DNA from 2 places in the Streptomyces sp. NPDC091289 genome. Region 2 is predicted to be linked to the other one. Evidence: riboswitches for the same ligand, from Rfam matches in the RefSeq annotation. Region 2 holds a riboswitch; the other holds the start of a gene.
The links. Region 2 has a riboswitch for glycine ahead of gcvP (aminomethyl-transferring glycine dehydrogenase). Riboswitches for the same ligand answer to the same signal wherever they lie in the genome.
Positions count from the first base shown of each region.

Region 1 (3,399 bases), on a different contig from region 2:
AGTTCTCCGAGGCGATCATTTCGAGGGTGGACTGCTGACGGTGGAGCTCGGCGTCGACGGCGGCGGCGACGTCCGGGTCCAGCTCGTGGAGGGAGGAGTTCAGAAGCGACATCAGGGGGTCCCTTAAGGTCTCAGTTGCCGGAGAACGCGGTGTACTCGTCGGCGGAGAGCAGATCGGCCGGCTCCTCCGCGACGCGCACCTTGAACAGCCAGCCGCCCTCGAAGGGAGCGGAGTTCACCAGCGAGGGGTCGTCGACGACGTCCTGGTTGGCCGCCGTCACCTCACCGGTCACCGGCGAGTACAGATCGCTGACGGACTTGGTCGACTCCAGTTCGCCGCAGGTCTCGCCCGCGGTCACCGTGTCGCCGACCTCCGGGAGCTGGGCGTAGACGACGTCACCGAGCGCGTTGGCCGCGTACTCCGTGATGCCGATGGTGGCGACGCCGTCCTCGAGGGCCGACAGCCACTCGTGCTCCTTGCTGTACCGCAGCTGCTGGGGGTTGCTCATGACCTGAATTCTCCTGTACGCGGGGGAGTGCTGATGAACGGTGGTCTTACGGTGTGAGACGGAGGTACGTCACTTCCGTGACGCCTGCGCGCGGCGGGAAGGACCGGATTGTCCCCGGTCGTTCCCGGGATATCACTTCTGGCGCTTGTAGAACGGCAGCGCGACGACCTCGTACGGCTCGTGCGTGCCGCGGATGTCCACGCCCACGCCCTCGGTGCCCGGCGCGGCGAAGGCCGCGTCCACATAGGCCATGGCGATCGGCTTGCCCAGGGTCGGGGAGGGGGCGCCGGAGGTGACCTCGCCGATCACCTTGCCGTCGGCGACGACCGGGAAACCGGCGCGCGGGACGCGGCGGCCCTCGGCGATGAGGCCGACCAGCTTGCGCGGCGGGGCGGTCTCGGCCCGCTCGGCGGCGGCCTGCAGGGCCTCGCGCCCGACGAAGTCGCCCTCCTTCTCGAACTTCACGACCCGGCCCAGGCCCGCGTCGAACGGGGTGAGCGCGGTCGTCAGCTCGTGCCCGTACAGCGGCATGCCCGCCTCCAGGCGCAGCGTGTCCCGGCAGGAGAGCCCGCAGGGGATCAGTCCGTGGGCCGAGCCGGCCTCGGTCAGGGCGCGCCACAGCTGCTCGGCGTGCTCGGGCGCGACGAAGAGCTCGAAGCCGTCCTCGCCGGTGTAGCCGGTACGGGCGATGAGCGCCGGGACCCCGGCGGCCGCGCCCGGCAGGCCCGCGTAGTACTTCAGCCCGTCCAGGTCGGCGTCGGTGACGGCCTTCATGATGGCGGGCGACTCGGGGCCCTGGACCGCGAGCAGCGCGTACGCGTCCCGGTCGTCGCGCACCTCGGCGTCGAAGCCTCCGACGCGGGCGGTCAGCGCGTCCAGCACGATCTGCGCGTTGCCCGCGTTGGCGACGACCATATATTCGGTGGCCCCCGTCTCTCCCAGGCGGTAGACGATCAGGTCGTCCACGATCCCGCCGTCCTCCTGGACGATCATCGTGTAGCGGGCGCGGCCGTTGCCGACGGTGGCGATGTTGCCCACCAGCGCGTAGCTCAGGAAGGCCGCGGCCTCGGGGCCGGTGACGGTGATCTCGCCCATGTGCGACAGGTCGAAGAGGCCGGCGTGGGTGCGTACGGCGTTGTGCTCGTCGCGCTCGCTGGCGTACCGCAGGGGCATGTCCCAGCCCGCGAAGTCGGTCATGGTGGCGCCGAGCGAGCGGTGCAGCGCGTCGAGGGCGGTAAGACGGGGGGCAGTGCTCATGGATACGGCTCCAGGGCATGACGACGTCAGGACGAATCCTCCCCATCTGTCATCGGAACCTGAGAGGTTCGCCGATAGCCCCCGACGGGGTATGCCCCTGGAGGGCGCCCCTGTTCAGAGGGCTCGGCTTGCACCTTGGGTGGAGCCGCGGGGCGGCTCGCTTTTCAGATCTGCCTCATCCACGCGGTACGGGGCCTGAGAGATTCAAGGGAGGATCTTGCTCCTTCGGCGCCCGGCTCACAGTGTGGCCGGAACTCTCCCGCGCGGATTCGAACGGCCGGTATGCAGTTGGCGGGGCCATCATTGCACGCATGGGAGGAGAGTGGGGGGCCTGGTCCCCATGCAGGTGAAGACGGAGCGACCGGCCCCGGGGTCGGTTGTGCGGCATTACCTTTTCTTTACACTCAGGGGCAGGCGTGGGTGACCCGACGGCAGGGGGATGGGCGATGACGTTGCAGCGGTCGGCACCGACCGCGGGGGGAGCGCACGGCGCGATGCCCGCACAGCCCGGCGCACCCGTACGGGAACTGCTGACGACGCATGCGCCGGTGGTACGCGACCTGCGCGGGCGCGCCCGTTGCGGCCCGTACCGCCTCGATTTCACCGCCGGTGACGTCGTCGTGGTCTCCGGACTCCCCGGCAGCGGCAAGTCGACCCTCATCCGGCGGGCCGCGCGCGGCCGCGCCATCGACTCCCAGAACACCCGCGACAGCTGGGCCGCCGCCCTGCCCCGGTTACTTCCCTACGCCCTCTACCGCCCCCTGGTCCGCGCCGCGCACTACCTCGGCCTCTGGAACGCCCTGCGCTCCGGTGAATCCGTCGTCGTGCACGACTGCGGGACCCAGACCTGGGTACGCCGCTGGCTCGCCCGGCACGCCGTGAGCCGGGGCCACACCCTCCATCTGATCCTGCTCGACGTGACGCCCGAGGTGGCCCGGCAGGGGCAGCGCGAGCGCGGACGCGGGGTCTCCGGTTACGCCTTCGCCCGCCACCGGCACGCGGTGGCCCGGCTGCTCCGCGACACCGAACAGGGGCTGCTGCCCGCCGGCTGCGCCTCCGCGGTGCTGCTGGACCGGGTGGCCGCGGGGGCGCTCGGCCGGATCTCCTTCACCGACGCCGGGGCTTCCACCGCCCGCTGAAGGTTAGGGTGCTGGCCGGAGCAGGACGGCCGCCGCGCGCGGCCGAAGCGGTGGAGAGAGGGCACAGAGGCAGTGGACATTCCGGCACCCGCACCGGCGCACCCCCAGCAGGGGTGGCCCGCCAACGAGCTCGAAGAGGTGCTGACGGCCTCGCTCGGCGTCCCGGACGCGGGCGGCCGCCTCGTCGAGGTGCTCGGCCGCAGCTCCGTCTGGGTGCCGCTGCCGGCCGGCGGCAGCCCCGCGAGCGCGGACCTCGACCTGCCGATGATGGAGATCGACGGCGCGGCCTTCGTCCCCGTCTTCAGCTCCGAGGCCCAGTTCCTCAGCTGCGTCGGCAGCCACATGTCCTTCGCCGTCGCGCCCGCCCGCGACTTCGCCCGGGGCCTGCCCCCGCAGGTCGGCATCGCCGTGAACCCCGGCGGTGCGGTCGGCATACCGCTCCCGCCGCCCGCCGTCGCCGAGCTCTGCCGGGCCGGCCGCACCGCCCTGGACGG
Region 1 is NZ_JBIVUT010000024.1:53,917-57,315, reverse strand. Features, by position in the region: gene glyA (serine hydroxymethyltransferase) at 1-112, opposite strand, end outside; gene gcvH (glycine cleavage system protein GcvH) at 132-509, opposite strand; gene gcvT (glycine cleavage system aminomethyltransferase GcvT) at 642-1,766, opposite strand; glycine riboswitch at 1,941-2,038, opposite strand; gene ACIQPT_RS28845 (AAA family ATPase) at 2,213-2,905, shown strand; gene ACIQPT_RS28840 (enhanced serine sensitivity protein SseB) at 2,978-3,399, shown strand, end outside.
Region 1: another riboswitch for glycine. It lies ahead of gcvT (glycine cleavage system aminomethyltransferase GcvT); the one in region 2 lies ahead of gcvP (aminomethyl-transferring glycine dehydrogenase).

Region 2 (3,399 bases):
AAGGTGCGCCGCTACGACTTCTCCACGCTGACCCGCTCCGAGACCCTCAGGGGCCCCACGGACGACCCCACGGTGGTCCGTGAGGCGGCGGCGCGGCTGCTGGAGTCCGTCGACACCACGGGAGGCGTACGGCTGCTCGGGGTCGGCGTCACGGGGCTCGCCGACTACACCCAGGAGGACCTGTTCGCCCAGGCCGCCGACGCCCGGGAACTCGCCCAGCGGGCCCAGGAGCACCCGGCACCGGCCGTGGAGGGCGGCGAGGAGGCCGTTGCGGAGCCCGAGCCGGACGGCGCGGAGCTGCTCGCCGCCCGGCGCTGGCCCGCCGGACACGATGTGCACCACGAGGAGCACGGGCACGGCTGGGTGCAGGGGAGCGGTGTCGGCCGGGTCACCGTCCGGTTCGAGGAACCGTGGAGCGCACCCGGCCGGGTCCAGACCTTCCGCATCGACGATCCGCTGCTGCGGCCCGCCGATCCGCTGCCGCTCGTCCGCGAGCCGGCCGGCTACTCCTCCTGGCCCGCCAGCTTGCCGAAGTCCCGGTCGGACGCCGGATCCTCCGGGGGCGGGGAGTCCAGCCCGTAATGGCGGTAGAGCTGCAGTTCCTGCTCGGGCGAGAGGTGCCGGCCGACGCCGAAGTCCGGCGCGTCCTTGATCAACGCGCGGTCGAAGGGGACGCGGAGCGCGTCCTCGACGAATTCGCTGGGTTCCAGGGGGACGAAGGCGTCCCTGCTGAACAGGCCGGTGCGGACGGCCGCCCACTCGGGCACGCCCGTCGCATCGTCGAGATAGACCTCATCCACCGTTCCGATCTTGGCGCCCTTGCGATCGAATGCCTTGCGGCCGATCAGGCGGCGCGGATCGATATCGGTCTGCACGGTGCCTCCCACTGGTCGCAACTGCTCAGGGTGGTCCCTGTTGCTCCACCAGCACCACACAAGTGCAGATTGGTGGTGTCGGCCACTCGAGAGCTCCGGCGTATGGGCCGCTGGTAGGCTGGCAGTGGCTGCTGACCCCGTGCGGGAGAGTCCTCCGGTGGAGAATCCGGAGGCGCCGAAGGAGCAACTCCTCCCCGGAATCTCTCAGGCCCCCGTACCGCACGGTTGAGGTCACTCTGGAAAGCAGGGCGGATCCGTGCGGGCGCAGGCTCGGACGGGCTCGACCCTCACCGACGGTGAAAGTCGGCACGCCCCCGGGCGGGCCGGTGAAGCTCTCAGGTTGAGATGACAGAGGGGGAGGCCGTTCGGGCACCCGCGCCGTGGTGCCCCTCGCAGGTCGTGACAGACCAGGAGGCCTCCACCATGACCCCCCGTCGCACTTCGCTCTCCCAGCTGGAGCAGGGCATTCCGTTCGAGCAGCGCCACATAGGGCCCGACGCCGGAGCCCAGGCGAAGATGCTCGCCCAGGTCGGTTACGGCTCCCTCGACGAGCTCACCGCCGCCGCGGTGCCCGACGTGATCAAGAGCGCGGAGGCCCTGAACCTTCCCTCGGCGCGCACCGAGGCGGAGGTCCTGGCCGAGCTGCGGTCGCTGGCCGACCGCAACAAGGTGCTGGCCCCGATGATCGGCCTCGGCTACTACGGCACCTTCACGCCGCCGGTGATCCTGCGCAACGTCATGGAGAACCCCGCGTGGTACACGGCCTACACGCCGTACCAGCCGGAGATCTCCCAGGGCCGCCTCGAGGCCCTCCTGAACTTCCAGACGATGGTCGCCGAGCTGACCGGGCTGCCCACCTCGGGCGCCTCCCTGCTCGACGAGGGCACCGCGGCCGCCGAGGCGATGGCGCTCGCCCGGCGCGTCGGCAAGGTCAAGAAGGGCGTCTTCCTGGTCGACGCCGACACCCTGCCCCAGACCGTCGCGGTCATCGAGACCCGCGCCGAGCCCACCGGCGTCGAGGTCGTCGTCGCCGACCTGAGCGACGGCATCCCCGCCGAGATCGCCGAGCGCGGCGTCTTCGGCGTCCTGCTCCAGTACCCGGGCGCCTCCGGTGCCGTGCGCGCCATCGAGCCCGTCATCGAGCAGGCCCACGAGCTCGGCGCGATCGTCACCGTCGCCGCCGACCTGCTGGCCCTCACGCTGCTCACCTCGCCCGGCGCGCTCGGCGCGGACATCGCGGTCGGCACCACCCAGCGCTTCGGCGTCCCGATGGGCTTCGGCGGCCCGCACGCCGGCTTCATGGCGGTCCGCGAGAAGTTCGCCCGCTCCCTGCCCGGCCGCCTCGTCGGCGTCTCCGTCGACGCCGACGGCAACAAGGCCTACCGCCTGGCCCTGCAGACCCGCGAGCAGCACATCCGCCGCGAGAAGGCCACCAGCAACATCTGCACCGCGCAGGTCCTCCTCGCCGTCATGGCCGGGATGTACGCGGTCTACCACGGCCCCGAGGGGCTGCGGACGATCGCCCGGCGCACCCACCGCTTCGCCGCGATCCTGGCCGACGGTCTGCGGAGCGCCGGCGTCGACGTCGTGCACGGCGCGTTCTTCGACACCCTGACCGTGCGCGTCCCCGGCAAGGCCGCCGGCATCGTCGCGGACGCCCGGGAGCGCGGGGTCAACCTCCGCCTCGTCGACGCCGACCACGTCTCCATCGCCTGCGACGAGACCACCACCCGGGCGCAGATCTCCACCGTCTGGGCCGCCTTCGGCGCCGAGGGCGACATCGAGGCGCTGGACGCCACGGTCGCCGACACGCTGCCCGAGGCGCTGCTGCGCTCCGACGACATCCTGACCCACCCGGTCTTCCACCAGCACCGCTCCGAGACCGCGATGCTGCGCTACCTGCGCAAGCTCGCCGACCGCGACTACGCGCTGGACCGCGGCATGATCCCGCTCGGCTCCTGCACCATGAAGCTGAACGCGACCGCCGAGATGGAGTCGATCACCTGGCCCGAGTTCGGCGCGCTGCACCCCTTCGCCCCGGCCGAGCAGGCGCAGGGCTTCCTCACCCTCATCCGTGAGCTGGAGGAGCGCCTCGCCGAGGTCACCGGCTACGACGCGGTGTCCATCCAGCCCAACGCCGGCTCCCAGGGTGAGTTCGCGGGTCTGCTGGCCGTCCGGGCGTACCACCGGGCCAACGGCGACGACCAGCGCACCGTCTGTCTCATCCCGTCCTCCGCGCACGGCACCAACGCCGCCAGCGCCGTCATGGCCGGCATGAAGGTCGTCGTGGTGAAGACCGCCGACGACGGCGAGGTCGACATCGCGGACCTGCGCGCCAAGATCGAGCAGCACCGCGACGAGCTGGCCGTGCTCATGATCACCTACCCGTCCACGCACGGGGTGTTCGAGGAGCACGTCGCCGACATCTGCGGCGAGGTCCACGACGCGGGCGGCCAGGTCTACGTCGACGGCGCCAACCTCAACGCGCTGGTCGGGCTCGCCAAGCCCGGCAAGTTCGGCGGCG
Region 2 is NZ_JBIVUT010000003.1:9,851-13,249, forward strand. Features, by position in the region: gene ACIQPT_RS04205 (DNA polymerase IV) at 1-582, shown strand, start outside; gene ACIQPT_RS04210 (PRC-barrel domain-containing protein) at 504-875, opposite strand; glycine riboswitch at 1,008-1,105, shown strand; gene gcvP (aminomethyl-transferring glycine dehydrogenase) at 1,299-3,399, shown strand, end outside.